4 regions of the Streptomyces sp. NPDC001515 genome follow, and region 1 is predicted to be linked to each of the others. Evidence: riboswitches for the same ligand, from Rfam matches in the RefSeq annotation. Region 1 holds a riboswitch; each other region holds the start of a gene.
The links. A riboswitch is a leader RNA that binds a small molecule or an ion and turns the genes downstream of it on or off. The one in region 1 is predicted to bind cobalamin.

Region 1 (7,765 bases):
CGCCGAGCGCGCCACCACGCACAAGGAGACCGTGCCCGTCGAACGGGTGCGGATGGAGACGACCAGGGTGACGGAGCAGAAGGAGGTCTCCGCCGAGCTGCGCAAGGAGCAGATCGACTACGCGGACGGCACCGGCAAGAGCGGGAAGGACATGCCGGGCAGGGACACGGGCGGTGACCTGGGCAAGGGACGCCACCGCTGACTGCCCCACCCCGGCCACCGGCCGCAGCGCTCCACGCGGACGAGGGGGCGGACCCGCACCGGGTCCGCCCCCTCGTCCCGCTCTCCCACCGCCCCGTCCTCCGCACCGCCCCGGTGTTCACACCGGCTGCGGCAGGAAGCGGACGGAGGGCCGGTGCCCCGGCCCGTCGGGGGTGACGACCGCCCGTACCCGGTAGACCTCGGCTATCAGCTCCTCGGTGAGGACCTCGGCGGGGGTGCCGGCGGCGACCACCCGGCCCCGGTTCAGCACCGCGATCCGGTCGCAGAACATCGCGGCCATGTTCAGGTCGTGCAGCGCGATCACGGCGGTCAGCGGCAGCGCGGTGACCAGCGACAGCAGTTGCAGCTGGTGCTGGATGTCCAGATGGTTGGTCGGCTCGTCCAGCAGGAGTTCGCGCGGGCACTGGGCGAGCGCGCGGGCGATCTGCACGCGCTGGCGCTCGCCGCCGGACAGCGTGTGCCAGGACTGCGCGCGCCGGGCGGCCAGGCCGGTCCGCTCCAGCGCCGCGTCCACCGCCGCCTCGTCCTCGGGCGTCGGGGCCGACCAGGCGCGCCGGTGCGGGATGCGGCCGAGCCGTACGACGTCCACCACGTTCAGGTCGGCGTCGGTCGCGGCGTGCTGGTCGACGACGGCGATGCGCCGGGCGGCCGTGCGCCGGCCGATCCGCGCGAGCGGATCGCCGTCGAGGGTGACCACACCGGCCTCCGGGGCGAGCACCCCGGCCAGGATCCGCAGCAGGGTGGACTTCCCCGAGCCGTTCGGGCCGATCAGCCCGGTGGTGCCGCCGGGAGGCGGGGCGAGCGAGACGCCGTCCACGACGAGCCGGCCGCCCGCCCGCCGGTCCACCCGGTCGGCCCGCAGGCCGACCGGCTCCCCCGCGCTCACGGCGTCCGCCGGGTGCGGTGCAGGACCAGGACGAAGGCGGGGACGCCGATCAGGGCGGTGACGACGCCCACCGGTACCTCCTGGGGATCGAGAACGGTACGCGCCAGGGTGTCCGCCCAGACCAGGAACACGGCCCCGGCGAGCGCCGTGACGGGCAGCAGCCTGCCGTGCCCGGATCCGGCGAGCGCGCGGGCCGCGTGCGGCAGGACGAGGCCGACGAACCCGATGGCGCCGGCGGCGGCCACCAGCGCGGCGGTCAGCAGGGCGGTCGCGCACAGCAGCACCGTCCGGGTGCGTGCGACCCGGACCCCGAGGGCCGCCGCGGCGTCCTGGCCGAAGGCGAAGGCATCGAGCGTACGGGCGTGGCCCAGGCAGACCGCCAGGGTCGCGGCGAGGATCGCGGCGCAGGTGGCGACCTCGCTCCAGCCGGCGCCGCCGAGCGAGCCGAGCAGCCAGAACAGGACGCCCCGGGTCTGCTCGGCGTCGGCGGCCGTCATCACGACGAGGGAGGTCAGCGCGGAGAACAGCTGCATGGCGGCGACCCCGGACAGGACGACCCGGTCGGTGCTGCCTCCGAGGCTGTGGCTGAGCGCCATCACCAGCGCGAAGGAGCACAGGGCCCCGGCGAAGGCGCCGGCCGACAGCGACACCGCTCCCCCGCCGACTCCGAGGACGACGACGGCGACCGCTCCGGTGGACGCCCCGGAGGAGACGCCGAGGACGAACGGGTCGGCGAGCGGATTGCGCAGCAGCGCCTGCATGACGGTGCCGCAGACGGCGAGCCCCGCACCGCACACCGCGGCGAGCAGGGTCCGGGGCATGCGCAGGTTCCAGATGATGCCGTCGCGGATCGGGGAGAGGTCCGAGGTGCCGAGGCCGAGATGGGCGCCGACGGCGGACCAGACGTCGGGGACGGAGATCCGGGCGGGTCCGATGGTGACGGCGACCGCGACGGACAGGGCGAGCAGCAGGGACCCGCCGGCCCAGCCCAGTCCGGCGCGCAGCGCCCGCCCCGCCGCGCGGCCGGCCGCCGGCGCGGCCTCGTGCGGGGGCGCGGCCGGTGCGGTGTCGCTCACCCCGCCAGCCCGAAGGAGCGCAGTCCGGCCGCGACGCGTTCCACGCCCTCGACGGTGCGGATCGACGGGTTCATGGCCTGGCCGCTGAGCAGCACGTACCGCCGGTGCCGTACGGCGTCCATGGTCCGGGTGACGGGGTGGGACTCCAGGAAGGCGATCTTCCCCGCGGCGCTCTCGGCGGTCTGGGAGCGGCGGGTGAGGTCACCGATGACCAGGACGGAGGGATCGCGGTCCGCGACGGTCTCCCAGGTGATCTGCGGCCATTCCTCGTGGGTGTCGTCGAAGACGTTCTTCGCGCCGAGTGCGCGGGTGATGATGCCGGGGGCCCCGCAGCAGCCCGCCAGGTAGGGGGATTGCGCGTTGGCGAACCAGTACATCAGCGTGGCGCCGGAGGCGTCGACGGTCGCGGTGGCCTTCCGGACGCGTGCGCGGAGCGAGGCGACCAGCTTCTCGCCCCGTTCCGGTACGCCGAACACCCGGGCCAGCTCGCGCACTTCGGTGTAGACGCTGTCCAGGGCGAGGGTGCCGGTGCGCACCCCGTCGCCGTCCTTGCTGTTGTCCTTGGCGGTGCAGTCGGCGGGCGAGACGTAGGTGGGCACGCCCAGCTCCTCGAACTGTTCGCGCGGGGCGACGCCGCCCTTGGCCAGGGTGGAGGCGAAGGAGGCGCTGACGAAGTCGGGTTCCCGGTCCAGGACCTTCTCGGACGAGGGCCGGTTGTCGGAGATCCGGGGCACCGTGGCGGCGGCCTTCTCCAGGCCCTTCATCACCGGGTCGGTCCACGTGGCGGTCGCGGCCATCCGGTCCGCGAGGCCGAGCGCGAGCAGGATCTCGGCCGAGCCCTGGTCGACGGCGACGGCGCGTTCGGGGGCGCGGTGCACGGTGACGGCGCGCCCGCAGTTCGTGAAGGTCACGGGGTAGCCGGCGGCGTCCCCGTTGCCGTCGGCGGGCGTCTGCCCTCCGGTGCCGCAGGCCGTCAGCAGGACGAGCGCGGCGGTGAGCGGGGCGATGGTGCGGGCGTGGCCGAAGAGGGGCGGCACGGAGTACCTCGTCGTCTCGGGGCCCATGCGCGGGGCCCGGTGTACGGACTCCGCGGCCCGGTCCGGACCGCGGGTGCCAGCAGGTCTTCGGACTCGGGTTCACGCGGACGGGGCGCCTTCCCGGGAAACCGTGGTCTCCCAGTGGCCGTGGCCCCGCCCGTCCCCCTCACCGCTGCGCGTCAGTTCCGGATTCGCACCGGATTCCCTGACTCCTGGCTGGAGTTCGACTGGCACCGGGCACGCTACCACGAGCTTCCGCGCAGCTCAGCGGCGGTGCGGGCCGGTGGCCGGGGGCGCGGCCCCCTGCCACCGGCCACCGCGCGGGCACCCGGACGCGCCGGGCGCGGCAGGAACCGCCGGTCACCGCCGGAACGCGCGACGACAGGGCGTCGGGCCGGTCACCCCTTGGGGCGAACCGATTCGCCACCGGGGCCGGAGGTCTCCGCACGCCATGTCCCGGGCACTCCCGCCGGCTCCTCGGCGGGCCGGGTGTGCCAGGAGGCCCCCGGGTCGTCGTAGACGTCGGTGTACCGGGGGCCCGCGATGGGCCAGTCGGCGAGGAGTTCGTCGGGCAGCGCGAACGCCGCGGCCAGCTCCCGCAGATGGGGGGCCACGGCGGCGATCAGCTGCTCGACGGCGTCGGTCAGCCCCTCGACCTGATCGTTCGTCAGCTGTCCGTCGGCGAGCAGGTCCCCGCTGTTGCGGGCGATCCAGCGCAGGGCGAACAGCCGGGCCAGTTCGTCCAGCCGGTCGCGCGCCGGGCCCTCGGGCAGCTCCGCGAGCGCCTGCGCGTACGCCTCGGCCGCATGGCGGTAGGCATGGGCCTCGACGCCCCGCAGGGCCGGTCCCGACGCCGCGTTCCAGCGTTCCTTCGGGTCCTCGTGCTCCACGCGGGCCATCCGGCGGGCGGCCCGTGCGAACCAGAGCTGCTCGATCCGCTCCAGCAGGGCGGCCAGGTGGCGCGGATCGGTGAGGTCGCCGGGGGCCGGCCGGGCGGGCGGGCGCTCGGGGGCGTCCCGCACCGCGTCCAGGAGCAGGCTCGCGGCGGCGCGGGTGTGGATGGCCAGATTGTCGCCCTCGGCGGTGATGGCGCCCTCGACCCCGGTGACCAGCTCGGTCATCCCGTTGTGCTCCAGCAGCCCCTGGGCGCCGCAGCGTTCGCGGCTCTCGACGATCACGGACCGGGCCTGCCAGGTGATCCAGCCCTTGGCGACGTCGACCAGGCGCCCGGCAGCCGCGCGGTCGGCGGCCCCGGCCCGCTCGGCCCGCTCCCAGCGGTCGAGGGCGCGGCGGTGCAGCAGGCTCATCGCGAAGACCGTGGCCATGGCCTCGGCGAGCGGGCCGTGGTGGCTGCGGTGGGCGGAGACCGGCACGGGCGGGGCGCCGCGTCCGCCGGAGACGAGGCGGTGTCCGCCGTAGCGGACGGCGACGGCGAGGGTGGCGCGGGCCGAGCCCACCGCGCTGGCGCTCATGCAGATCCGTCCGGCGGTGACCCGGCCGATGGAGACGAGGAAGCGGCGCCTGCGGCCCTCGGTGCCGCTGCGGAAGACCCCGTCGTCACCGATCCGCCCCTGCACTCCCCCGAGCATCGCCCCGCGCGGCACGAAGACGCTGTCGAAGGAGGTCAGGCAGTGGTCGACCGGGCTGCCCATCCGGGCGGGCAGCAGCCGCACCCGGATGCCGGGCAGGGCCCGGGTGGTGTCCGTGAGCGGCACCAGGAAGAGGAAGACGCCCTCGTCGACGCCGTCGACGAGCAGCCGGGCGGCGACGAGCCCCGATTTGGGGCCGCCGGCCGGGCTGGTGTTCGGCATGAACTTCTGCGCGCCGGCGTGCGGGGTGTGCAGGACGAAGCCGTCCCGGTCGGGGTCGTAGGAGGCGGTCGTCTCGAGGGCGGCGGCGTCGTTGCCGTGCGCCACCTCCGTGCACAGGAAGGTGCCCATGCGGCGCAGCGCGAGGAAGTCCGAGAGGTCGCGGGGGTGGTCGGGGTCGTGGTCCAGGAGGCTGCCGAGGAACAGGTTGTAGTGGATGCCCGCGACGGTGGCGAGCGCCGGGTCCACCGGGGCGAGCCATTCGTGCATGGCGGCCAGGGCACGCGCGTCGCTCGCCGGGCGGGCTGCGCTGTCCAGGGAGCTGTTGAGGACGCGGAGCCGCCGGTGGGCGAGGGCGAGGCGTTCCTCCGGGGTGGGGCCGGGGGCCGGGCACGCCGGGCGGCGAAACGGTTCGGTGGCCACGAGCCACCGCCAGAAACCGTGTTCGCGGCGGGCGTCCGGGCCCAGGAGGACCGCGGTGAGCCGGTCCGTGACCGGCCGGGCCGCGGCCTGCGCCGGGCCCTTGGTGTCGAGAAGGGTGGTCATACGATGAAAACGAGCAGGATTCGGCCAGGACACCCGGAAACCTGCATAAGCGAGCGATTTCCGTACACCCGTGGGTGTCGGGTACCCTCCGCCCTCCGCCTCACCCGTTCGCAGCAGTCCGCCGCGCCCGGCCCTCCCCCAGGGCATCCCCTTGGTTCATGGAACGGGACCCCGACGGGCCGGACGCGGCCGGCGAGCATGCCGAACTCGAAGCGCTGCGCGCCCGGGTGGCACGGCTGGAAGCCCGGCCGCCCGGGCGCGGCGGGCACCGCGTGCGCTCCTTCTTCGCGGCGCTGCTGGTGCTCGTGGCCGCCGTACTCACCCCGCTGAGCATCGTGTCGAGCTGGGCGAGCGACATCGCCGGGGACACCGACCGCTATACGGCGATGATGGACCCGCTGGCCTCCGATCCCGACGTCCAGGCGGCGGTGTCCGCCCGGGTCACCGCCGCGGTGATGGACCATCTGGATCTCGACGCGCTGCTGGCGGACGTGGCCCCCGCCGACCGCCCCGTCGTCGACAAGGCGCTCGGCAGGCTCGGCGATCCGCTCACCGCCGGGGTGACCTCGCTGGTGCGCGGCACGGTGGACCGCTTCGTCACCGGCGACACCTTCGAACAGGTCTGGCGCGAGCTGAACGCGCGGGCCCACGCCACCGTCGTCAAGGCCCTGACCGGACAGGGCGGCGGTGCGGTGAAGCTGACCGACGACACCGTGACGCTGGACCTCGCCCCCGTCATCGACCAGGTCAAACAGCGGCTGGTGGACCGGGGTCTGACGGTGGCGGCGAAGATCCCCGAGATCCACACCGACTACACGCTGCTGACCTCGGACGCGGTCGGCCGGGCCGAGAAGGGCTTCCGGGCGCTGCAGATCCTCGGGTTCTGGCTGCCCGTGATCACGCTGGTGATCGCCGCGGGCGGGGTGCTGCTGGCGGTACGCCGCAGGCGGGCGCTGGTCGCGGCGGCCCTGGCGGTCGCGGCGGGCGCCGCGCTGCTCGGCCTCGCGGTGTGGGCGGGACGCGCCTTCTACCTCGACAGCCTGCCCCCGGACGTGTCGCAACCCGCCGCGGGCGCGGTCTTCGACGCGCTGGCCGGATTCCTGCGCGCCGGGGTCCGGCTCGTGGTGACGGTCGGCGTAGTGGTGGCGCTGGCCGCCTGGCTCACCGGACGGGGCCGCGCCGCCTCGCGGGTGCGGGCGATGTGGGGAGGGGGGATCGGCGCGGTGCGGCAGGCGGCGGGCTTCACCGGCGGTCCGGTGGGCCGCTGGGTGCACCGGGCCCGCCGGCCGCTGAACTGGACGGTGGTCGTGGTGGCGGTCGCCGTGCTGGTGGCCTGGGACCGGCCGACGGGGCTGGTCACGGTGTGGATCGCGCTGTGTGCGCTGGTCGCCCTCGCGGTGGTCGAGTTCCTCGACGACGACGGGGCGCCTCGTCTGACGGCGCGGGTCTGAGGCCCCCGTCCGACGACGCGCGGGCCCGACGGCCGGCCCCGGCTCTGTCATGTCCCGGTCGTTCAGTAATGCCCCAGTAACGGGGGGCGGATACAACACCCGCAGTGCGGCGACGCCGGGCGGTGAGGGGTGCGGCATTCTCCGGAGCCACCGCCGCGGCAGCGTCTCGTCGCACGATGACGGTGCCGCCGTCCCCGTGGGGGGTGGCGGTGGCACCGTCGCGCCCGCTCCCGTCCCGGGCCGTGTCAGGAGGATCCCGTGACACCGCCCAGCGCCGCGTCCAGTTCCGCGGCATCGGGCGGGTTGGCGCCGGCCCGGGAGACGGTCACGGCCGCCGACGCCACCGCGTACCGAAGGACGTCGGTCACGGTGGCCCGGTCCGGCGACCGCAGCCGCTCCCGGCCGGCGGGCCCCAGCAGCCCCCGGCCGGCGAGCGCGTGCAGGGTGCCGGACATGAAGGCGTCGCCCGCCCCGACCGTGTCCGCCACCGGGACGGTCGGGGCCGGCACGGTCAGCGGGCCCCCGGGCAGGAGGGCGCAGGCCCCGCCCGCGCCCCGGGTCACCAGCACCAGACCGGGGCCCCGCCCCAGCCACCGTCCGGCGGCCCGCACCGGGTCCTCCCCCGGGTAGAGCCACGCCAGGTCCTCGTCGCTGGCCTTCACCACATCGGCGAGCGCGACGCAGTGCTCGACCCGCCGCACGGCCTGTGCGTGGTCGCCCATCAGCGCCGGCCGCACAT
Region 2 (7,765 bases), on a different contig from region 1:
CGACATCAGCGGCACCGCGCACACGGCGACGCGCAGCACGTCTTCCCCGTGCGGCGGGGCCACCACCGACTCGCGCACGGCGCCGCGCAGCGACACCCGCAGTCCGTCCTCCTCGTCGATGCCCAGACCGTGCGCGAAGGGCAGCACCCCGTACGACGGCCGGCCGGTCAGCTCCCGCAGCATGCCGAGGCCGGGCTCCAGCAGCGAGACGTCGCCCCGGAACTTGTTCACCAGATAGCCGGCGATCAGCTCCTGGTCCTCGGGCGCGAGCAGCGCGGTCGTTCCGAAGAACGAGGCGAAGACCCCGCCCCGGTCGATGTCGCCGACCACCACCACCGGGAAGCGGGCGGCCCGCGCGATGCCCATGTTGACGATGTCGGTGCGCCGCAGATTGATCTCGGCCGGACTGCCCGCGCCCTCGCAGATCACCGCGTCGTACGTGCCGCGCAGCCGCTCCAGGCAGTCCGTGACGGTGGACAGCAGGGACTCCTGCCGGCCCCCGTGGTAGCCCCGGGCGCTCATCTCGCCGACCGGGCGCCCCATCAGCACCACCTGGCTGGAGCGGTCGCTCCCGGGCTTGAGGAGCACCGGGTTCATCAGGGCGGTCGGCTCGACGCGGGCGGCCTGGGCCTGCATGGCCTGGGCCCGTCCGATCTCGGCGCCCTCGCGGGTCACGAAGGAGTTCAGCGACATGTTCTGCGCCTTGAAGGGCGCCACCTTCACGCCCCGGCGCACCAGCCAGCGGCAGATGCCCGCCGTGACGACGCTCTTGCCCGCGTCCGACGTGGTCCCGGCGACCAGCAGTCCGCCGCTCATGTCCTGCTCCGTCCGGTGGTGGGGGAGGGGGCGGCCCCGGCCCGGGACCGGAGGCGGCGGGCAGCCGCGCCCGCGCCCAGCCGGGCCACGACGCTGACGCCGAGCGCCAGGGCGCCGACCCGGCGCGAGAGCCGTACCGCGCGTTCGATGTCGGCGGTCTCCACGGCCCGGCCCGCCGCGCCGTTGAGCACGGGACGGTGCTCGACCCGGCCGCCGTAGGCCAGCGTGCCGCCGAGCCGCACGCCGAGCGCCCCCGCGAACGCGGCCTCCACCGGGCCCGCGTTGGGGCTCGGATGCGCGGCCGCGTCCGCCCGCCAGGCCCGGAGCGCCGCGCGCGGCGACCCTCCGGCGGCGGTGGCGAGCAGGGCGGTCAGCCGGGCGCCGGGCCAGCCGGCCACGTCGTCGAGGCGGGCGGAGGCCCAGCCGTAGCGCCGGTGGCGGGGCGACCTGTGGCCCACCATGGCGTCCAGCGTGTTGGCGGCCCGGAAGCCGACGAGTCCGGGGACGCCGCCCAGCGCCCCCCACACCAGGGCGCCGACGACGGCGTCCGAGGTGTTCTCGGCGACGGACTCCACGACGGCACGGGCGATCTGCGGTCCGTCCAGGGACTGCGGGTCGCGGCCGCACAGATGCGGCAGCCGTTCCCGGGCCCCCTCGACGTCCCCGGCGGCCAGCGCGCCGCCGATGGCCCGCGCCTCGCGCCCCAGGGAGGTTCCGCCGACGACGGACCAGGTGGCGGCGGCGGTCAGGGCCACGGAGGCGGCGGGGCGGTGGCGCAGGGCGCGGGAGGCCAGGGCGGCGGCCCCGGCGGCGCCGCCGGCGCAGACCAGGGTGTGCAGCGCGCCCCACCCCCGGTGGTCGCGCCACAGCAGGCGTTCGACGTCCGCCGCGGCCCGCCCGAAGGCGGCCACCGGATGGCCCCTGCGGGGGTCACCGAGCAGCAGATCACCGATCATCCCGGCCGTGGCGCCGTACGCGAAGACGCGATCGGCACGCACGGGTCAGCCGGCCGTGGCGCCTCGGCGGGCCCCGGTACGGGGAAGCGGCGGGGAAGGGTTGGCGACGGGGCCGGGCATGGCGATATGTCCTCACTCAGGGTCCGCGCCCTGGTTCGACGAGACGGCGACCAGAGTCTCCTGGCTCCCGGATCCGCGGTCTCCCGGTCTTCCGGCCCGGTGGGCCGTGACGTCCGAGAGGGGGGACCGCTCCCCGGTGACAGTGGCGGGACCGCGCCGGATTCGCACCGGCTTCCTCTGCTGTCGCCGTAATGGCTCCGGCAGTCCACCACGCTCCGCGAACACCCGTCAACTTGCCGTTGACCTGCGGGGGCGCGGTGTGGGCGGACACACACAGGGCCGGACACCCGCGAAGGGGCGCCCGGCCCGGTGGGGGTCGGAGAGGGCGTACGGCCCTCAGGCGACGATCAGATAGATCCCGTACGCGACCGCCGCCGCGCACAGTCCGAAGCAGACGTACCCGCCGGCGCGGGCCAGCAGGACCGACCCGCCCGCCGCGCCGCCCCGCGCGGCCGGTTCCGGCTGCTTGGAAAGGCCGACGATGCCGAGGGTGAACAGGCCCACCAGGGCGACGGTGGTGACGAGGGAGACGCCGAAGACGGTGCCGAGTGCTGCCCAGTCGATGTGCATGTGTGTGTCCTTACACCGTGGCGGGTCGGGCCGGATCGGCGGTGACGGGCGCGGCCGGGGCCGGAAGGGTCGCCGTCAGGTCGGGCTGGGCGGCGAGCGTGGGCGGCGGGCTGACGGCCGCGATGGCGGTGGTGACGACACCGGCCGGTTCGGCGTCCGGCGCGGTCCGGGCGCCGGACGGTGCGACGTCGTCGTGGCCCACGGGCTTGCGGCGCGAGAGCGCCCAGATCGCACCGGAGCCGGCGACCAGCAGCACCGCCACGACGACGACGCCCCAGGTGCCCTGCTTGGTGACGAACTCGGCGCCCGCGCCGACCAGACCGGCGGCCGGCAGGGTCAGGCCCCAGGCGACGAACATCCGGGTGGCGGTGGACCAGCGGACCACGCCCCCCCGGCGGCCGAGGCCCGCGCCCATCACCGCGCCGGAGCAGGACTGGGTGGTGGAGAGGGAGAAGCCGAGGTGCGAGGAGGCCAGGATGACGGTGGCCGCGCTGGTCTGGGCGGCGAAGCCCTGCGGCGGCTTGAGCTCGGTCAGTCCGCTGCCCATGGTGCGGATGATGCGCCAGCCGCCGAGGTAGGTGCCCATCGCGATGGCGAGACCGGCGCTCACGATCACCCAGACCGGCGGGTTGGAGCCGGGGGAGAGGACGCCGCCGGTGACCAGGGCGAGCGTGATGATGCCCATGGTCTTCTGCGCGTCGTTGGTGCCGTGGGCGAGGGAGACCAGGCCGGCCGAGGCGATCTGGCCCGCCCGGTAGCCCTTGGCGGTGGCCTTCTCCTGGGCGTCGCCCTTGATCCGGCCGCCGATGCGGTACGTCAGCCGGGTGGCCAGCAGGGCGGCGACACCGGCGACGATCGGGGCGGCGACCGCGGGGAGCAGCACCTTGGTGACGACGGTGCCGCCGTCGACGGAGGACCAGCCGGCGGACATCACCGCGGCGCCGATGAGGCCGCCGAACAGGGCGTGGGAGGAACTGGAGGGCAGGCCGACCAGCCAGGTCAGCAGATTCCACAGGATGGCGCCGACGAGCGCCGCGAAGATGACCTCGGTTCTGAGCCCGTCTTCATTGATGATCCCGCCGGAGATCGTCTTGGCGACCTCCACCGACAGGAACGCGCCGACGAGGTTGAGAACGGCGGACATGGCCACCGCTGTCTTGGGTTTGAGTGCGCCGGTCGAGATGGTCGTGGCCATCGCGTTGGCGGTGTCGTGGAAACCGTTCGTGAAATCGAACACTAGAGCTGTCACGATCACTATCGCGAGCAGCAGCGTGATGTGTTCCATTTACCCAGGCAATCGTTCGACGTCATTGGCACGTGGACCGTAGGCAAGCTGGGTGAACGGAAGATGAACTGGGCAGGGCTTTGCGGTGACCCCAACCGGAGCCCGGCCGCCCTCTTCGCCCGCCGGACGGCGACGGGATTCCGCTACGGGCCGGGCGTGGCCCAGAATTCGGGGCCTGGCGCGGTCCCGCGCGAGGGGGCGGCGCGGGGCCGCTCATCCGTGGAAAGGATCTTCGTATGAGCGATGAGTGGCGCGAATCGATCGAAGCGGCCTGGGACGCGGTCGTCGCGACCGCCCGCAGGACCGCCGCCGAGGGGCTGGTCGTGGGGACCTCGGGAAACGTCTCCGCGCGGGTCGGCTCCACGATCCTCGTCACCCCCAGCGGAGTGCCCTACGACCGGCTGCGCCCCCAGGATCTGACGGCCGTGGATCCGGACGGTAGGCAGACCCATGGAGAACTGACCCCCACCAGCGAACTCCCGCTCCACCTCGCCGTCTACCGGAACACCGACGCGGCCGCCGTCGTGCACACCCACGCCGTCCACGCCACCGCCGTCTCGACGCTGGTCACCGAGGTGCCCTCACTCCACTACGCCTCCGCGATGCTCGGCGGCCCCGTCCGGGTCGCCGCCTACGCCCGCTACGGCACCGAGGAGCTGGCCGAGAACATGCTCCTGGCCCTGCGCGACCGCACCGGCTGTCTGCTGGGCAACCACGGCACCGTCACCTACGGCACCACCCTCGACGAGGCGTACGACCGCACCGCCCAGCTGGAATGGCTCTGCCGCCTCTGGCTCACCGCCAGCTCCGTCCCCGGCCGCACCCCGGCCCTGCTCACCCCCGGGCAACTGGCCGAGGTCGGCGAGGCCCTGAAGGGGTACGGGCAGCGCCCGCGCTGACCGCCGCCGTCCCCGCCCGTATACGGCCGGGCCACCGGACGGCCCCCGTCCGGTGGCCCTGCCCCGGGGAGCCCCGGAGACTGATGCCGTGCGCCCGGCAACAGCGACGGCAGCGGCCGTCACCACCATCCTCGGCGCCGGAGCGGCCGCGGTCGCGGCCGGCCGGCTCTCCAGCGACGCCGCCCTCGGGGCGCCGTCCGGACGACCCCTTCCCGCCGACCGCGGCCTGACCGTGCACGCCACGGCGGCCGGACAGGTCACCCTCACCCGGTCCCTCGCCTCGCTGCGGCCCGGCACCTACGGACTGGCGGGCGACGGCGTCCACGCGGTGGTGGGACCGGTGCTCGACCAGGCCCACCAGGCCGCCGACACCGTCGTGCGCCGGCTGGAGCGCGTCGACCGGGGCGTCCTGGTCCCCGGCGCCAAGGTCCACATCACCCCAGAGGTGTACGCCAGCGACCCCGCCCAGGCGCTGGGCCTGGACTTCCGCGAGGTCGAGATCCCCGGCGAACTGGGCGCACTGCCCGCCTGGTTCGTCCCCGGGGCCCGCGCCACCTGGGTGATCGCGGTCCACGGCATCGGCACCACCCGTGCGCACCCCCTCAACGTGCTGGGCTTCCTGCACGGGCAGCAGCTCCCGGTGCTCGACCTCGGCTACCGCGGCGATCCGGGCGCCCCGCGCTCCCCGGACGGCCTCTCCCACCTCGGCGAGTCCGAATGGCGCGACCTGGACGCGGCCCTCCGCTTCGCCGTCCGCTACGGCGCCGAGCAGGTCGTCCTGCACGGCTGGTCCACCGGTGCCGCCATGGCCCTGCACGCCAGTGTCAACTCCGCGCTCCGGGACCGGATCCGCGGCCTCGTCCTCGACTCGCCCGTCCTCGACTGGTCCGTCACCCTGCGGGCCCTGGCCGCCGCCCGGGGCGTCCCCTCCGTCCTGAGGCCGCTGGCCGTCCGCGCCGCCCAGGGCCAGACCGGCCTGCACGGAGCCCCCCTCCTGGACACCTCGCTCCCCGCGACCCTGCACGTCCCCACGCTGATCTTCCACGGCCCCGACGACACCCTCGCCCCCTGGCGGCCGTCCCGGGAGCTCGCCGCGCTCCGCCCCGACCTGGTCTCCCTGCACCCCGTGCCCCGGGCTCCGCACGGCGCGATGTGGAACGCCGACCCGGTCCACTACGAAGAGACCCTGCGCCGCTTCCTCACGCCCCTGATGTGAGCCGATGTGCCGCTTCGGGTGCTTGGTCCCCGGGCCCCGCCGACCCCTCCCCGGAGCGGTCAGCGGGGTTCCGTTTGGGCTTTCGGGCCGTCAGAGGCAAGACTGCTCCCCGTGACGTCCCGTACCCCGCGCGACTCCAGGCTGCGACTTGTCCGCCCGCGACCCCTCGCCACCGCTCGCAAGGCCGTGACGACCCGGCGCACCAGGCCCGCGCCGCGCCCTCCCGAGGGCACCCCGCCCCGGGCCGAACTGGCCCGCCAGGCCAGGGCCGCCCTCGCCGACGCCGTCCGGATCGCCCGCTGGGCGGCCGACGGCACCCGGGCGGGCATACCCCCGCTCGCCGCCCACGCCCTCGAACAGGCCGCGGCGGCGCTGGAGTTGTCCCCCGAGCAGGTGCGCTCCGGCTGGGACCGGGCCCGTCTCGCCGGACTCGTGGAACTGCACGGCGAGACCGCGCGGCCCGGCTGGCGGCTGCGCGCCTGGGACCGCGACGACTCCGCCGTGCTGCGCGGCTGGGTGGCGCTCTTCGACGCCTGGTCGCTCGTCCACCCCGCACCCCGCGGCATCGAGTCCACCGCGGTCGCCGAGGCCGTCGAGGCCGTGCCCCAGGTGCTCTCCCTGCTCCAGCTCTCGGCGGGCCCGGTCGCGGTGCCCGTCCTCCTGGACCTGCTCGGCCAGCGCGTCGCGGAACTGCACGAGGAGCGCTGCGAGGTCCCGTACGGACCCCAGCCGCTGCCCGCGCCCGCCGCGCCCGAGCCCACCGCCCACCCCGCCGCCCTGGTCGCGCTGCTGCTGGACTGGGCCCTGGAGGGGCTGGCCGCGGTCGGCGCGCTCACCCTGCACCCCGGGCACGCCACGCTCACCCCGCTCGGCAACTGGGCGGTCTGGGTCAAGCTGGAGCAGATCTGCGTCGCCGCCCAGAGCCCGGCCGGGAACATCGAGCAGTCCGCCGCCGACATGCTGCTCGGCTGCGCCCGCCTCACCCCCGGCCCGGCCCGCGCCGAATACCGGGCCTGGCTGGCCGCCCGGCCCGTGGGCAGCGCCGTCGCCGAACTGCTCGGCGTGGCCCGGGGCGAGGACGCGCTGCTGCGCGGGCTCGCCTTCGAGGCGCTCCGGGTCGTCGGCGCCCCCGCCGAACCCGAGGTGCGGTCCGTGGCCGCCGACCCCTCGCTGCGGCCCTACGCACTGCTCTGGCTCGCCGAGTACGAGGGGGCCGACCCCGAGGACGCCCAGGAGGTCCTCAGCCGCGAGGAGGCCACCTGGCTCTGGGTGGACACCGCCGCGGCCGTCGCCGACCACGGCGAGACCGCGCTGCTGGTCCGGCACCTGGACTCGGCCGTGCAGGGCACCGTCCCCGCGCTGCTGGACGAGGTCCGGGCGGTCGGCCATCCGCGCACCGTACAGGTCCTGGTGGCGCTGGCCGCCGCGCACCCCGACCCGGCGCTCGCCAAGGCCGTCCGCAAGGCGGCGTTCCAGGTGCACACCGGCGGAGCCTGAACCGACGGCCGCACCCCGCCCGCCACCCGGGCCGGGGGCGGCCGGTGCGGCGCCCCGGCCCCGCACGTGCCGGCACGGGCGCCGCGTCGGCCGCATGCGGAAGGTCCCCCAGGGCCCTCCTTGCAGGCGCCGCGCCGGCATCCGGCAGGCTCCAGGGGCCCCTCAGCCCTGCGCGCCCGGGGCGTAGGTCCCGAAGCTCCACACATTGCCCTCGGCGTCCCGCGCCATGTAGTCCCGCGAGCCGTAGTCCTGGTCCGTCGGCTCCATCAGGATCTCCACCCCGTGCGCCACCGCGCGGGCGTGGTGGTCGTCGACCTCGTCCACCACCACGTACACCCCCGCCGGGCCCGCGTCCCGCATCACCCGGGCGAACACCCCGTCGCGGCCCTTGGACCCCAGCATCACC
Region 3 (7,765 bases), on a different contig from region 1:
CCGGCGCGAGGGGTACGGCGGCCTTTCGGCGCTCGTGCCGGCGCGCGCCGAGGACCCCAACGGCGACTACCTGCGGACCCTGCCCCGGGACGAGGCCAAGGCCTACGGTGCGGCCCTGTTCGGTACACAGGTCCATCGCCTCGAAGTGAACCTCCCCGACGGGGTGGTCTTCATGAATACGGACGGCTGCGTCGCACACGCCGAGCGGCAGCTGTACGGCGACCTGACCGTGTGGCTGAGAGCCCAGATGACGGTGATGAACCTGGCCAGTGAGATCAGCCGCAGGGTGACCGACGACGACCGGGCCGTCCGAACCCTGCCGGCGTGGCGTGACTGCATGAAGGCTCGCGGATTTCCCTACCGGGACCCGGTCGCCAGCCGGGCGGCGGTGTTCGCCAGGTACGAGAAAGAGACCGGCGGTCCCAGCGCCCGGCCTCAGGATCTCGACCGGCTCAGGCGCCGGGAGATCGCCGTTGCCGTCGCCGACGCCACGTGCGACGCGCGCGCCGGACGCGCGCGCACCATACGCGACCTCGAAAACCACTACCGTCGCAAGGTCACCCGGGAACACGCGGAACAGATCGCGGTCTACCGGACGCTCCGTCAGCAGGCCGCCGCCCGCCTGACGGAGCGCTGAGCCCGCCTGGCCCGGCTGCCTTCGCCTCGATCCCTACTGGCCCGCCCGCCCTCCTCTCAACGAGGATGGCTGTCGACGCGCAGGCGGACGGCAGCACCGGCACGGGCCGGGCAGGTTTCGGGGATGGCGACGACGTGTCGTTACGCATTCACTTCACCGTGGAGGACCTCGCGCGGACGCGCATCGCCGATGGGCCCGCCCCCTGCTTCGAGTTGAGCACCGCGGTGCGCCAACTTCAGGAACGGACCCATCTCGTCCGTCTCGGAGCCTGGCGCCACCGCACCCTGTCCGCCCTGCATCCTGCCTCCCGGATGGTCTTCGGACTCATGCCCTCCCGCGGCCGGGTCACCGAGTTTCTGAGCGGCGCGAACAGCTCCACCCCGGCCGAACTGCTCGAAGAGATCCGTGCCACGCCCCGGCGCCGCCTGCGGGCCAGTCTGGAAGGGACGGCGCGGCACCAGCCCCTGCCCTCGTGGGCTCTCCGGCTGCCGGACGACCCGGCGCTGCTCCAGCGGTTCTGCGACATCCTGGAGCACGTGGCCGGCCACGCCGTGGCCCCGCACTGGCAGGAGATTCAGGCCATGACGGCGGCCGACGCGGCGGTGCGCTCCCGCCAGATGCTCAGCGGCGGTGTGGAGAACCTTCTTGCCCGCATCAACCCGCGATGGATCCGCTGGCGGGCCCCCGTGCTGGAGGTAGCGGTGCTCTCAAGTTCAGACGCCGACGTGCACCTGGCCGGACAAGGGCTTCTGCTCCAGCCGTCGGTGTTTGCTGTGGAGGTTCCGGTGATCGACCTCGACACCGTGCCGCAGCCCGTCCTCACCTACCCGGTGGCTCAGCTCCAGGACGGGGTGACCACCCCCCTGTTCACTGCAGGGCGGGGCCGGACGGCACCAGCGGTCGACCTGGTCGGATCCATGCTGGGCCATACCCGGGCCGCGGTGCTCAGCGCCATCGTCGGCCACCCAGGCTGCTCGACCCAGCAGCTTGCCGCCCTCATCGGCATCGCCAAGGCCAGTGCCAGCGAGCACGCCACGACGCTCCGCAACGCTGGCCTGATCGACACCCACCGAGACCGCCGAACTACCGCCCACATCGCCACAACCACCGGCATCGCGGTGCTCAACGCGCCGTACGGACGACCCTAGTTCTGCCTGGGCCACGAGCCACGGCGCGCGCACCACTGGCATCAGATGGTGCGTGCTACACGGTGGTGGCGAGGCGCACCGGCGCGCTTCCATCAGCGTGACGGATCGAGGTACCCCTCACCGATGCGTCTATCGCACACCGCCACGAACGCGGGGACAACCGTAGGGACATCACCAGCGGCATCCGACCCACACCTGACGGGTAGTCGGGAAAGTCGGCAACAGGTCAGCATCCGTCCTGACACACCTGGTCGTCGAACAAGGTCCCTCATGATCACGCAGCCGTACGCGAACACCCGGAACCAGGCCCCCTCCAACGCCCCCTGTGGAGGCCATCCTCCGCCCGCACGTGACCACGGGTGACGAGGACCCCCACCGAGGAGAAAGAGCAGGTCAACGCACCCGACCGCGCGCCTTCAACGGCACCGCCGGCAGGGCCGGAGCGGAAAGCGGGGCGCCGTCGTAGCCCCGTACGGTGCCGAAGCGGTCGCCGTTCGTCCATGCCTCGCGGGCCTGCGCGATGTCGTCCTGCGTCCTGCCGATGAAGTTCCACCACATCACGATCTCCTCCTCGAACGGCTCCCCGCCCAGCAGCATCAGCCCCGCGTCCGACGCCGCGCGCAGGGGGAGTTCGGTGCGGCCGCAGCCGAGGTAGAGCATGGAGCCGGGGAGGACGGGGACGCCGTCGACCTCGGCCTCGCCGGACATGGAGAGGACGGCGTACTCGAAGTCGGGGTCGAGGGGGAGGCGCGCCTCGGTGCCGTGGGCGAGGGCGAGGTCTGCACCGACGATGGGGGTGTAGGCGGTGCCGGGGGAGGTGGCGCCGTCGAGGGTGCCGAGGATGACCGTGGCGGTGAGGCCGGGGGCGACCACGGTGGGCAGGTCCGTGTGGTGCTGGAAGTGGGGCTCGACGTCGCGGTGGGCGTCGGGGAGGGCGACCCAGAGCTGGGCGCCATGGAGGAGGGCGGCGTGCTGCCGGGGGCTCTCCTCGGAGTGGCTGATCGCGCGGCCGGAGGTCATCAGGCCGAGTTCGCGGGGGCGGATGGTCTCCAGGCTGCCGAGGCTGTCGCGGTGGAGGACCTCGCCCTCGTGCAGCCAGCTCACGGTCTGGAGGCCCATGTGCGGATGGGGCGGCACCTGCATCCCGGGCTCGTCGGCGATGTCGTCGGGGCCGTAGTGGTCGACGAAGGCCCAGGCGCCGACCATGCGGCGGCCCAGGTTCGGCAGCAGCCGGCGGACCTCGGTCGACTCACCGAGCCGGACGTGTCGCGGGGTGAGGAGTTCGCGTACGGGCTCGGCGACGACGAAGCCCCGCCCTCCGCAGACGGAGAGTGCGGCCTGGCGATCGAGATTGCTCATGGCGCTCAACCTATTCCCGTGCGACTGCGCGTGGCCGGACTCCACGCCGAATATTTAGTGGAATGTTAAACCATCTATCGGTGTTGTGGCGTACGGACAGGTACGGGACCGGCCCGGCCGCCGCCCTCGACCGAGGAGGTCACATGAGCGACGCCTACTACGAGTTCGGCACCGCCGCCGAGCGCTGGGAGCGTGCCCGGTTCTTCTTCGACGCGAAGGAGTACACCACCGCCGCCCGCATCCTGACCGGCCTCGTCGAGGAGGTTCCCGAGCAGGTCGCGCCGCGGCTGCTGCTGGCCCGCGCCTACTACCACTCGGCGCGCCTCGTCCGGGCCGAGACGGAACTGCGCGCCGTCCTGGAGCGCGACCCCGTCGAGGAGTACGCCCGGCTGATGCTCGGACGCACCCTGGAGCGCCAGGGCAAGCAGGCCGAGGCCGACACGCATCTGCGGATGGCCGCCGCGCTCGCCGGGGACTTCCCGGCGAAGGGTGACGTCTGAGGTTCCAGGCAGCGTCCGGAGCCCCGTTCCGGAAGACGCCGCCGGGCCCGCACCCCCGTCAATGGGGGTGCGGGCCCGGCTCCGCGCGTGATACCCCACGGGCATGAACGATCTCTCCACCCCGCGTCTGCTGCTTCGTCCGATGACCGTCGCCCACGCCGAGCGGGTGGCGGCGGGCAGCCCCATCGACGGGGAGCGGTGGGCCCCCGGTTTCCCCTCCCCCGGCGAGCGTGCCGCCGCCACCCGCTTCCTCGCCGACTGTGCGACGAGCGGCGACCCCACTCCCTTCGGTTCGTACGCGATACGGCTCCGCGCGGACGGGCTGGTCGTCGGGGGCATCGGCTTCCACGGGGCGCCGGACGGCCGGGGTCACGTCACGATCGGATACGGGCTCGTGCCCTCCGTGCGGGGCAAGGGGTACGCCTCCGAGGCGCTGCGCGCCCTGCTCCGGTTGGCCTGGGAGCAGGGCGTCGTGTGCGTGCACGGGGACACCGATCTCGACAACACCGCGTCCCAGCACGTGATGAGCGCGGCCGGCATGCGGTTCGTGAAGCAGGACGAGCGGCTGAAGCACTACCGGATCGAGTGGGGCGGCCACGACGACACCCGTTGAACGGGCGCGCCCGTTCAACGGACGGAGCCCGCCGGATCGTTCCCGGCGGGCTCCGTCCGTTGACGGCCCGGGTGTCAGCCGGTCAGGGCCGCCGTCCGGTCCGCCTCGCCGTTCCGGGCCGCGTCGCGGTCCGGGGACGGCACCAGCAGGCGTTCCGCCAGCGAGCCGAAGACCAGGCCGAAGACGGTCCACAGGGTCGCCTGGACCGCCAGCGTGGCCAGGCGGAACTCCCAGAGCAGCGAGGCCGGGAAGTCCTTCCCGACCTCGTCGTACGACGGGAGGAAGGCGTACGCGAGGCCGATGACCAGCACATAGCCGCCCGCCGCGGCGATGCTCGCGTTCCAGTTGCCGAGGCGCGGGGCCAGCCGCTTGCCGGTGAGGACGGCCGCCACGGCCAGGAGCACGCTGAGGGCGACCATCAGGAAGAACAGCGTGGTGCGCGAGCCGATGGTGTCGGGGTTGCCGACGGCCGGCGGGTTCGCCGGGTACTTCAGGAACGGCACGACGTACACCGCGAGCAGGGCCGCGCCCGCGAGGAGTGCCGCCGTGGCCCTCGGCCCGAACCGGCCGACGCGGCCGAGCGCGTAGCAGAAGACGAGTGCGGCGATGCCGCCCACGGCTACCCCGAAGACGAGGACGCCGGTGGCGAGACCCGCGGTGGACTGGAGGGTGCGGCTGACGAGTTCCCCGCCGCCGCCGTGGTCGTGGCCGTGCGCGTGCGCCTCTTCGAGCGCGATGGCCGCGTCGACCCGCGGCTCACCGAGGAAGTGGGCGACCAGCAGGGCGAAGGCGCCGGCGATCAGGCCGGCCAGCATGCCGCGGACCAACAGGGCCCGTACGGATAGAGAGTTCATGGGTGTCCCCTGGCTGAAGCGGCAGGATCAGTGGCAGGGGAAACCGAGGAGGTGGCGTCCGTCGTGGACCCATTCGTGCACGCCCTCACCGGAGATGAGCGCGGTGGCGCCCTGCTCGGCTCCGACGAAATAGAGCAGGACCAGCATGAGGATGCCGAAGAAGACCGCCCAGGGGGCCAGGGTCCTCAGCGAAACGGGGGTGACGGCGGGTGCGCCGGTGACGGGGGCAGCGGACTGTGCCATGGCAGAACCTCCTGAGGGAACACGCGTCCCGATCGTGGTGCCTGAGACGAAGGTGCCGGGTCTGACTTCCCGCACGCGTGCGGGTACACAGTGGCGCGACCGTGCCGGATTCCCACCGGACTTCCATCACACCCTCGTCATGTCGTCGCGACGATACAGCCTGCGCGCGGGTGCCGCCATGGTGCCCGAGGCGGGCGGCGGGCAGCCGGGATGCCAGGGTGGGCACGGGCAGGTGACCCTTGTTCGGGAAGGGGAGTGCGGTGGTGACGGTACGGGTGATGCTGATCTCACCGGCGATGAACCCGGGGCTGCGCGAGGCCCGGTTCGCCGGGGACGGGCCGCTCGACGCGGCCGGGTTCCGGCAGGCGCGGGCGGCCTCCGCGCGTCTTCCGGCCGCCGACGGGGCCGTACGCGGACCGTCCCGGCGCTGCGCCGCCACCGCCGAGGCCCTGGGTCTCGACTGCGATGCCGAACCCGCGCCCCACGACTGGGAGTTGGGGCGCTGGACCGGGGAGCGGCTGGACTCGGTGGCCGCGCGCGAGCCCGATGCCGTGGCCGCCTGGCTCGCGGATCCGGGCGCCGCCCCGCACGGCGGTGAGTCCCTGCTCGACCTCTGCGTACGGGCCGGGTCCTGGCTCGACGCGCTCGCCGCCGGGGCGGGCGGCCGGCGCCGGGTGCTGGCGGTCGCGGAACCCGCCGTGGTGCGGGCGGCGACCGTCCACGCGCTCGGCCTCCCGGCGGTCGCGTTCTGGCGGCTCGACGTCCCTCCGCTCACCCTGACCGAACTCGGCGGCCGGCCGGGGCGGTGGAACCTGCGGTGCGGGCGGCCCCTGACACCCTCGTAGAGCCTGTCCGGCCCTTCCCGTCCGTCCGCCCGCAGGGCGTGGCCGGGCGCTGTCCGGTGCGTGCTCTCGGCGTGCGGGGCGTCGCCCGGCAGACGGGAAGGGGCCGGACAGGCTCCCGGGGCGCTCAGCTGTCCCGGTACGTCTCCAGCAGCCGCAGCCAGATCTCGCTGATCGTCGGATACGCGGGCACCGCGTGCCACAGCCGGTCGATGGGGACCTCACCGGCCACCGCGACCGTCGCCGAGTGCAGCAGTTCGCCGATGCCGGGGCCCACGAACGTGACACCGCGCAGGATCTCCCGGTCCAGGTCGACGACCATGCGGGCGCGGCCCCGGTAGCCGTCCGCGTACAGCCCGGCTCCGGCGACGTCCGCCAGGTCGTAGTCGACGGCGCGGACGCGGTGGCCCGCCCGTTCCGCCTCGGCCAGGGTGAGGCCGACCGAGGCCGCCTCGGGGTCGGTGAAGACGACCTGGGGCACGGCCGCGTGGTCCGCCGTGGCCGTGTACGGGCCCCAGGGGTCCGCGTCCGGGTCCGCGGCCTCCTGCCGGGCCCGCGCGGCGATGGCGGCGCCCGCGATCCTGGCCTGGTACTTGCCCTGGTGCGTCAGGAGGGCGCGGTGGTTGACGTCCCCGACGGCGTAGAGCCAGGGGGTGCCCTCGACGCGGCAGCTGTCGTCGACCGTGAGCCAGGAACCGGGCTCCAGGCCGATCGACGCGAGGCCCAGATCGTCGGTGCGCGGGGCGCGGCCGGTGGCGAAGAGGATCTCGTCGGCCTCGACGCTCTTCCCGTCGTCGAGTGTGACGACGACGGGTCCGTCCGGGTCGCCGCGCCGTACGGAGGTGGCGGAGACGCCCGTACGGATGTCGGCGCCCGCCTCCGTCAGCGCCTCGGCGACCAGCTCGCCGGCGAAGGGTTCCATCCGGGGCAGCAGCCCCCGCCCGCGGACGAGCAGGGTGACCTGGGACCCGAGCGCACCCCAGACCGTGGCCATCTCGACGCCGACCACTCCCCCGCCGACGACGACCAGGCGGCCCGGCACCTCCTTGGCGCTGGTGGCCTCCCGGCTGGTCCAGGGGCGGACCGTGTCGATGCCGGGCAGTGCGGGGAGGACGGCCCGGCTGCCCGTGCAGACGGCCACCGCGTGCCGCGCGGTGAGCCGGTGCTCCGTACCGTCGGGAGCCGTGACCGTGACCTGTTTCGGTCCGGTCAGACGGCCGTGACCGCGGTGGACGACCGCCCCGATCCCCTCCAGCCAGGCGACCTGTCCGTCGTCCTTCCAGTGCGAGGCGTAGTCGTCACGGTGGGCGAGCACCGCCTCGGTGTCCAGCGGGCCCCGTACCGCGCCGGCGAGGCCGGGGACGCGGCGGGCGTCGGCGCGAGCCACGACCGGGCGCAGCAGGGCCTTGCTGGGCATGCACGCCCAGTAGGAGCACTCGCCGCCGACCAGTTCGGACTCCACGACGGCGGTGCTCAGCCCGGCGGCGCGCGCCCGGTCCGCCACGTTCTCACCGACCGGGCCCGCACCGATGACCACGACGTCGTACGCGAGGGGCTCCACAGCAGAGG
Region 4 (7,765 bases), on a different contig from region 1:
GAGCAGACGCTCAGCACCCGCGCGCCCCGGTCCACGGCCCGCCGCAGCGCCTCCAGGATCTCCTCGGGGAACTCCCGGTCGCCGAAGCGGCTGCCGGCCGGGATCGCGATCAGATCGGCCTCCTCCAGGCGGTCGAGGCCGTACGGGGTGTGGATCGTGAACCCCGCGTGGGTGCGCAGCTCGGGGCCCTCGGCGGAGACCACCGCGAAATCGTGCACCGGAAGGCCCTCGTCGCTGCGGTCCAGTCCGAAGACCTCGCACAGCACGCCGAGTTCGAAGGGATGGACGTCATCGAGCATCAGGGCGGCGACATTCTTCAGCATGCCCCCAGTGTGGCAGTAATTCGATGCCGAATGACAGTCCTGCCACTGATGTTCTCGTGCGCGAGCGGCGAGAGTAGAGCCATGAACACATTCGTGAACATCCTGGGCATATCCGCCGTCATCGTCGTCGTCCTGACCCCCGCCCTCCTCGGCATCGCCCGGGAGCGGCGCATCGACCGCGCCCTGCGCGAGGCGGAACGCACCCGCGCCACCGAACCCCCCGGAACGGCGGACGCCGCGCGGCCGGTGGCGGCCGCACGGCGTCCGTACGTCAGGAGCTGGGCGCGGGTCTAGAAGTCGTCGTCGAACCCGACCGTGCCCTCCACCGCCACCTGGTACGCGGAGGGGCGCCGCTCGAAGAAGTTCGTCAGCTCCTGGACGCCCTGGAGCTCCATGAAGGAGAACGGGTTCTCCGAGCCGTACACCGCCGGAAAGCCCAGCCTGGTCAGCCGCTGGTCGGCGACGCACTCCAGGTACTGGCGCATCGAATCGGTGTTCATCCCCGGCAGCCCGTCCCCGCACAGATCGCGGCCGAACTGCAGCTCCGCCTCGACGGCCTCCCTCAGCATGGCCGTGACCTGCTGCTCCAGGGCCTCGTCGAAGAGGTCGGGCTCCTCCTTGCGGACGGTGTCCACCACCTCGAAGGCGAAGTTCATGTGCATGGTCTCGTCCCGGAACACCCAGTTGGTGCCCGTGGCGAGACCGTGCAGCAGCCCGCGCGAACGGAACCAGTACACGTAGGCGAACGCGCCGTAGAAGAACAGCCCCTCGATGCACGCAGCGAAGCAGATGAGGTTCAGCAGGAAGCGGCGGCGGTCGGCCTTCGTCTCCAGCCGGTCGATCTTCTCGACCGAGTCCATCCACCGGAAGCAGAACTGCGCCTTCTCCCGGATCGACGGAATGTTCTCCACCGCCGCGAACGCCGCCGCCCGGTCCTCCGGATCGGGGAGATACGTGTCGAGCAGCGTCAGATAGAACTGGACGTGCACGGCCTCCTCGAAGAGCTGCCGCGACAGGTACAGCCGCGCCTCGGGGGAGTTGATGTGCTTGTACAGCGTCAGCACCAGGTTGTTGGCGACGATCGAGTCCCCGGTCGCGAAGAACGCGACCAGCCGGCCGATCATGTGCTGCTCGCCCGGCGAGAGCTTGGCGAGATCGGCCACGTCGGAGTGGAGGTCGACCTCCTCCACCGTCCAGGTGTTCTTGATCGCGTCCCGGTAGCGCTCGTAGAAGTCCGGGTAGCGCATCGGCCGCAGGGTCAGTTCGAAGCCCGGGTCGAGCAGGTTCTTCTCGTCGGTGGCGCTCATTACTGGCAGGCCTCGCAGGACTCGGGGTTTTCGAGGGAGCAGGCGATCGCGTCCGCGTCGGGCGCCGGAGCCTGCGCGGGGACGGCGGCGGCGGCGGACGCCGCGCGGGCGATCCGGGTCGCCGGACGGGACCGCAGGTAGTACGTCGTCTTGAGCCCGCGCTTCCAGGCGTACGCGTACATCGAGGAGAGCTTGCCGATCGTCGGCGTCTCCAGGAACAGGTTGAGCGACTGGCTCTGGTCGAGGAACGGTGTACGGGCCGCCGCCATGTCGATCAGGCCGCGCTGCGGGATCTCCCACGCCGTGCGGTACAGCGCCCGCACCTCCTCGGGGATCCACGCGAAGCCCTGCACCGAGCCGCTCGCCTCGCGCAGCGCCTCACGGGTCCGCGCGTCCCAGACGCCGAGCGCCTTCAGCTCCTCCACCAGATAGCCGTTGACCTGGAGAAACTCACCGCTGAGCGTTTCGCGCTTGAAGAGGTTGGAGACCTGCGGCTCGATGCACTCGTACACCCCGGCGATCGAGGCGATCGTCGCCGTCGGCGCGATGGCGAGCAGCAGCGCGTTGCGCATCCCGCTCTTCGCGATCCGGGCGCGCAGCGCGTCCCACCGCTCCGGCCAGGCCCGCTCGGCGTCGTAGTGGTCGGGGTGCAGCACCCCGCGGGCGGCACGCGTCTCGGACCAGGCGGGGAGGGGGCCGGAGCGCTCCGCGAGATCGCACGACGCCTCGTACGCGGCGAGCATGATCCGCTCCGAGATCCGCGTGGACAGCGCGCGGGCCTCGGGGGAGTCGAAAGGCAGCCGCAGCTTGAAGAAGACGTCCTGGAGCCCCATCGCGCCCAGCCCCACCGGGCGCCAGCGGGCGTTGGACCGGCCGGCCTGCTCGGTCGGGTAGAAGTTGATGTCGACGACCCGGTCCAGGAAGGTCACGGCGGTGCGGACGGTGGCGTCCAGCCGCTCCCAGTCGATCGTGCCGCCTTCGACGAACGCGGCGAGGTTGACCGAGCCCAGGTTGCAGACGGCCGTCTCGCCGTCGTCGGTGACCTCCAGGATCTCGGTGCACAGGTTCGAGGAGTGCACCACGCGGCCCGGCTCCGCCGTCTGGTTCGCGGTCCGGTTGGAGGCGTCCTTGAACGTCATCCAGCCCTGGCCGGTCTGGGCCAGCGTCCGCATCATCCTGCCGTACAGCTCACGGGCCGGCAGGGTCCTGCGCGCCAGGCCCCGGGCCTCGGCGTCCCGGTAGGCCGCGTCGAACGCCTCGCCCCACAGGTCCACCAGCTCCGGCACGTCCGACGGGGAGAACAGCGACCAGGTGCCGTCCGCCTCCACCCGGCGCATGAACTCGTCCGGGATCCAGTGCGCCAGGTTGAGGTTGTGCGTGCGCCGCTGGTCCTCGCCGGTGTTGTCGCGCAGCTCCAGGAACTCCTCGATGTCCGCGTGCCAGGTCTCCAGGTAGACCGCCGCCGCGCCCTTGCGCCGGCCGCCCTGGTTGACCGCCGCCACGGAGGCGTCGAGCGTCTTCAGGAACGGCACGATGCCGTTGGAGTGCCCGTTGGTGCCGCGGATCAGCGAACCCCGGGCGCGGATGCGGGAGTACGGCAGACCGATGCCGCCCGCGTGCTTGGAGAGCCGGGCCACCTGGTGGTAGCGGTCGTAGATCGAGTCCAGCTCGTCGCGCGGCGAGTCCAGCAGATAGCAGGAGGACATCTGCGGATGGCGGGTGCCGGAGTTGAAGAGCGTGGGGGAGGAGGGCAGATAGTCCAGCCGGCTCATCAGCCCGTACAGCGCGGCGACCTCGTCCAGGGCGCGCGCCGATTCGTCCTCGGCCAGTCCGGCGGCGACGCGCAGCATGAAGTGCTGCGGCGTCTCGATGACCTGACGGGTGTGCGGGTGGCGCAGCAGATAGCGGCTGTGCAGGGTGCGCAGCCCGAAGTAGCCGAAGCGGTCGTCGGCGCCCTCGGCGAGCGCCCCCTCCACCAGCGCGTCCAGCGCGTCGGCGTGCCGCGCCACGAACGCGGCGGTGCGGTCCGCGATCAGCCCCTCGCGGTGGCCCACGGCGACCGAGGCGGAGAACGAGGTGGCGCCCTGCCCGGCCGCCTCCTCCGCGACGGCGCGGGTCAGCAGGCGGGCGGCGAGCCGGGAGTAGGCGGGGTCCTCGGAGATGAGCCCGGCGGCGGCCTCGGTGGCCAGCGAGCGCAGCTCGGCCTCGTCCGCGTGGGCGCTGCGGCCGCGCAGCGCGGCGGCGGCGACCCGTCCGGGGTCGGTGTCGGGCAGGTCCGCGGTGAGCGCGGTCAGGGTCCGCAGCAGCGCGGCCCCCGGTCCGTCGCCCGTGCTTCCCGTTGACTCGGCCGCTGAGACCGGATCGGCTGGCGCGATGGTCACCTGGTGCTCTCCCTCGCTCGGCTCGGGGCCGTCGGGTGCGCGGGGGCAGCCGGGCGGAGCGGGGCCCGGACAGGGCGGCACTCCGTGCGGCGTCCACCGGCCCATCCACGAGGCCCGGACGTCTGGGCACCCGGTTCGGTCGAGCCGGGTGCGCTGTCGGCAGGTCCTCGGACTGGAGGTGCGCGAAAGCGCACCGAACACACCGTTGCGGGACAGTTCCGGATTCGCACCGGATTCCCCTGCGGCGACAGCGAGCATGAGCATACATGTGGGGGCCGCCGGATGAGGCGGCCCCCACATGTTGTGTCGCATGGGTGCTCAGACGGAGGAGTGCAGCTCCAGCCGGTAGGTCAGCAGCCTCAGGTCGTCGATCGGATCCCAGTCCCGCTCGGGGGTCCGTACGAAGCCGAGGCGTTCGTAGATCCGGTGCGCCCCGCGCATGGCCGGCTGGGTCGACAGCACCAGGCCCGTGACGCCCTCGGTGGCCCGTGCGCGGGCTATGCAGGCCCGTACGAGCGCCTCGCCCGCGCCCGCCCCGCGCGCCTCGCGGGCGACCGCCAGCATCCGGAACTCCGCCTCGTCCGGTCCCGCGATGTCCGCCCAGGGATTGCCCGGCGCCGCGTAGGTGACTCCGCCCAGCACCCGCCCCCCGGCGTCCGCCGCGACCAGCACCTCGGCCTCGGCGGCCCGCCGGGCCACGTCGCGCAGGTGCACCAGATACGGGTCGTCGGCACCGAAGTCCAGCAGCCCGTCCCCGAGATAGGCCTCGGCGGTGATCTCGCCGAGGAGGGCGTGCTCCGAGGGGTCCACCGGTCGGATCGTCATGTCCATGTGCGGAGTCTGCCCCACGCCCCGGCACGGTCCGCGACCGGGTTCCGCGCCCGCGCGCGAACGGGCCGTCGCGCCCCCGGCAGCCGGGGGCGCGACGGCCCGTGACCGTGCGTCAGTGCCCGCCCGGCGCACCGGCGGTGGCCGGCGGGAGCACCTCGGTCACCCCGGGGTCGCCCGCGTCCGCCGTGTAGTCCTCCGGGGAGGTCTCGTCGATGCCGGCGGGGGCCTTCAGGGCGTTCAGGACGAACGTGAGGACCACCACGACCACGACGTTGAGCACGAAGGCGGTCAGACCGATGTAGCCGATCTCGCCGAGGCCCGGGATCTCCTTGGAGGAGCCGCCGAAGTGCTTCTGCGTGGGGCTCGCCACCCCGTACGCGGCGGCGGTGCCGTAGACCATGCCGACCGCCCAGCCGGCCAGCAGCGCCCAGCGGTGGAACCAGCGGGTGAAGAGGCCGCCGACCAGGGCCGGCATGGTCTGGAGGATCCAGATCCCGCCCAGCAGCTGGAAGTTGATCGCGACCGTCTTGTCCATGGTGAGGACGAAGGCGAGGGCGCCGACCTTCACCAGCAGCGACACCAGCTTGGAGACCTTGGTCTCCTGCTCGGGCGTCGCGTCGGGCTTCAGGAAGTCCTTGTAGATGTTGCGGGTGAACAGGTTGGCCGCCGCGATGGACATGATCGCGGCGGGCACCAGCGCGCCGATGCCGATGGCGGCGAAGGCCACGCCCGCGAACCAGTCCGGGAACATGTTCTCGAATAGCTGCGGGATCGCCAGCTGGCCGTTCTCCACTTTCACGCCGGCCGCGATCGCCATGAAGCCGAGCAGGGCGAGCAGGCCCAGCATCAGCGAGTACAGCGGCAGGATCGTGGTGTTGCGGCGGATCACGTCACGGCTGCGGCTGGAGAGCGTCGCCGTGATCGAGTGCGGATACATGAACAGGGCCAGCGCGGAGCCGAGTGCCAGCGTGGCGTACCCCCAGTGCCCGGCCTCGGGCGGGGCCAGCGCCCCGGTCGGCTTGCCGCCGGGCGGTCCGGCGAACTTGTCCGCGGCGGCCGAGAAGATGTCGTCGAAGCCGCCGAGCTTGATCGGGATGTAGATGATCGCCACGGCGATGACCAGGTAGATCAGCCCGTCCTTGACGAAGGCGATCAGCGCCGGCGCGCGCAGCCCGGAGGAGTAGGTGTACGCCGCGAGCACCGCGAACGCGAGCAGCAGCGGCAGGTCCTTGACGAACCAGTTGGTGTTCTCGCCGCCGCCGACGCCCATCACGTCCAGCACCGCCTGGATGCCCACGAGTTGGAGCGCGATGTAGGGCATGGTCGCCAGGATGCCGGTGACGGCGACCGCCAGCGACAGGCCCTTGGAGCCGAAGCGGCCGCGGACGAAGTCCGAGGTGGTGACGTAGCCGTGCTTGTGCGACACCGACCAGAGCCGGGGCAGGAAGGTGAAGATCAGCGGGTAGACCAGGATGGTGTACGGCACCGCGAAGAAGCCGGCCGCGCCCGCCGCGTAGATCGCCGCCGGGACGGCGACGAAGGTGTACGCGGTGTAGAGGTCGCCGCCGAGCAGGAACCAGGTGACCCAGGTGCCGAACGACCGTCCGCCCAGGCCCCATTCGTCGAGGCTGGCCTCGTTCTCGGCCTTGCGCCAGCGGGCCGCCATGAAGCCCATGACGGTGACGGCCACGAAGAAGAAGATGAAGACGCCGAGCGCGACGCCGTTCACGCCGTCCTTCATGACGACGCACCTCCCTTGCGGGCGCGCTGGTCACGCTGCCACAGCTTGTACGCGATCATGGTGAGCGCCGTGGAGATGAGCACCCAGAGCATCTGGTACCAGTAGAAGAACGGGATTCCGATGAAGGTCGGGTCGACCTTCGCGTACGAGCCCACCCACAGCATCGCCACGAACGGCGCGACGAGGCAGAGGGCGATGACCACCCGGACCGGGGTGATGGCGGGTGGTTTCTCGTCAGGATCTGCTGACATGGCGGCGACTCCGTCCCCTCGCTGAGCACCTGTAATGCGCAGGAAATCTAGGGCAGTGTCCCGGCTACCGTCACCCCCCGTCCGCATTGCGGTCCGGCAACGGTCACGGCGTCGCGTACGAGGGGTCGAAATGGCCTTATCCGTCGGGGGGTTGGTCCAGACCAATGGGGGTGAGGGGGGTCGCGTGCGGGCAGCGGAAGGCCCCCGTGGGAGGGTTCCCACGGGGGCCGGTCGGGGTGGCCGGAAGTGGCCCTGCCGGATCAGTCCAGCGGGCGCTTCAGGCGGGCCACGAACTTGTACCGGTCGCCCCGGTACACCGACCGCACCCACTCGACGGGTTCGCCCTGCTCGTCCAGCGAGTGGCGGGACAGCATCAGCATCGGCAGACCCACGTCCGTACCGAGCAGGCCGGCCTCGCGCGGGGTGGCCAGCGAGGTCTCGATGGTCTCCTCGGCCTCGGCCAGCCGCACGTCGTACACCTCGGCCAGCGCCGTGTAGAGAGAGGTGTACTTCACCAGCGAGCGGCGCAGCGCCGGGAAGCGCTTGGCCGAGAGGTGGGTGGTCTCGATGGCCATCGGCTCGCCGCTGGCCAGGCGGAGCCGCTCGATCCGCAGCACCCGCCCGCCCGCGTTGATGTCGAGCAGTCCGGCCAGGGTGTCGTCGGCCGTCACATAGCCGATGTCCAGGAGCTGGGACGTGGGTTCCAGTCCCTGGGCGCGCATGTCCTCGGTGTACGAGGTCAGCTGAAGGGCCTGCGAGACCTTCGGCTTGGCGACGAAGGTCCCCTTCCCCTGGATGCGCTCCAGCCGGCCCTCCACGACCAGCTCCTGGAGCGCCTGGCGCACCGTGGTGCGCGAGGTGTCGAACTCGGCGGCCAGGGTCCGCTCCGGGGGCACGGGCGTGCCCGGCGGCATGGTGTCCGTCATGTCGA

Region 2: linked by a shared signal. The riboswitch ahead of ACWCXC_RS06460 (cobalamin biosynthesis protein) and the one ahead of ACWCXC_RS35445 (ABC transporter substrate-binding protein) in region 1 are both predicted to bind cobalamin.
Region 3: linked by a shared signal. The riboswitch ahead of ACWCXC_RS10805 (CbtB domain-containing protein) and the one ahead of ACWCXC_RS35445 (ABC transporter substrate-binding protein) in region 1 are both predicted to bind cobalamin.
Region 4: linked by a shared signal. The riboswitch ahead of ACWCXC_RS08985 (ribonucleoside-diphosphate reductase subunit alpha) and the one ahead of ACWCXC_RS35445 (ABC transporter substrate-binding protein) in region 1 are both predicted to bind cobalamin.

Annotation. Positions count from the first base shown of each region.
Region 1 covers NZ_JBSFHN010000054.1:4,980-12,744, forward strand. The annotation lists gene ACWCXC_RS35430 (PRC and DUF2382 domain-containing protein) at 1-202, shown strand, start outside; gene ACWCXC_RS35435 (ABC transporter ATP-binding protein) at 320-1,108, opposite strand; gene ACWCXC_RS35440 (FecCD family ABC transporter permease) at 1,105-2,112, opposite strand; gene ACWCXC_RS35445 (ABC transporter substrate-binding protein) at 2,181-3,248, opposite strand; cobalamin riboswitch at 3,283-3,468, opposite strand; gene ACWCXC_RS35450 (acyl-CoA dehydrogenase) at 3,620-5,575, opposite strand; gene ACWCXC_RS35455 (hypothetical protein) at 5,734-7,026, shown strand; gene ACWCXC_RS35460 (carbohydrate kinase family protein) at 7,272-7,765, opposite strand, start outside.
Region 2 covers NZ_JBSFHN010000003.1:281,561-289,325, reverse strand. The annotation lists gene ACWCXC_RS06465 (cobyric acid synthase) at 1-816, opposite strand, end outside; gene ACWCXC_RS06460 (cobalamin biosynthesis protein) at 813-1,814, opposite strand; cobalamin riboswitch at 1,947-2,069, opposite strand; gene ACWCXC_RS06455 (hypothetical protein) at 2,229-2,462, opposite strand; gene ACWCXC_RS06450 (anion permease) at 2,473-3,747, opposite strand; gene ACWCXC_RS06445 (class II aldolase/adducin family protein) at 3,984-4,646, shown strand; gene ACWCXC_RS06440 (alpha/beta hydrolase) at 4,735-5,862, shown strand; gene ACWCXC_RS06435 (hypothetical protein) at 6,049-7,359, shown strand; gene ACWCXC_RS06430 (VOC family protein) at 7,522-7,765, opposite strand, start outside.
Region 3 covers NZ_JBSFHN010000007.1:184,735-192,499, forward strand. The annotation lists gene ACWCXC_RS10775 (hypothetical protein) at 1-637, shown strand, start outside; gene ACWCXC_RS10780 (DUF5937 family protein) at 772-1,785, shown strand; gene ACWCXC_RS10785 (pirin family protein) at 2,179-3,144, opposite strand; gene ACWCXC_RS10790 (tetratricopeptide repeat protein) at 3,288-3,644, shown strand; gene ACWCXC_RS10795 (GNAT family N-acetyltransferase) at 3,748-4,257, shown strand; gene ACWCXC_RS10800 (CbtA family protein) at 4,332-5,111, opposite strand; gene ACWCXC_RS10805 (CbtB domain-containing protein) at 5,139-5,354, opposite strand; adenosylcobalamin (AdoCbl) riboswitch at 5,400-5,493, opposite strand; gene ACWCXC_RS10810 (histidine phosphatase family protein) at 5,633-6,199, shown strand; gene ACWCXC_RS10815 (dihydrolipoyl dehydrogenase family protein) at 6,324-7,765, opposite strand, start outside.
Region 4 covers NZ_JBSFHN010000006.1:35,640-43,404, reverse strand. The annotation lists gene ACWCXC_RS09000 (helix-turn-helix domain-containing protein) at 1-323, opposite strand, end outside; gene ACWCXC_RS08995 (hypothetical protein) at 405-617, shown strand; gene ACWCXC_RS08990 (ribonucleotide-diphosphate reductase subunit beta) at 614-1,630, opposite strand; gene ACWCXC_RS08985 (ribonucleoside-diphosphate reductase subunit alpha) at 1,630-4,011, opposite strand; cobalamin riboswitch at 4,153-4,275, opposite strand; gene ACWCXC_RS08980 (GNAT family N-acetyltransferase) at 4,330-4,842, opposite strand; gene mctP (monocarboxylate uptake permease MctP) at 4,955-6,583, opposite strand; gene ACWCXC_RS08970 (DUF3311 domain-containing protein) at 6,580-6,834, opposite strand; gene ACWCXC_RS08965 (GntR family transcriptional regulator) at 7,095-7,765, opposite strand, start outside.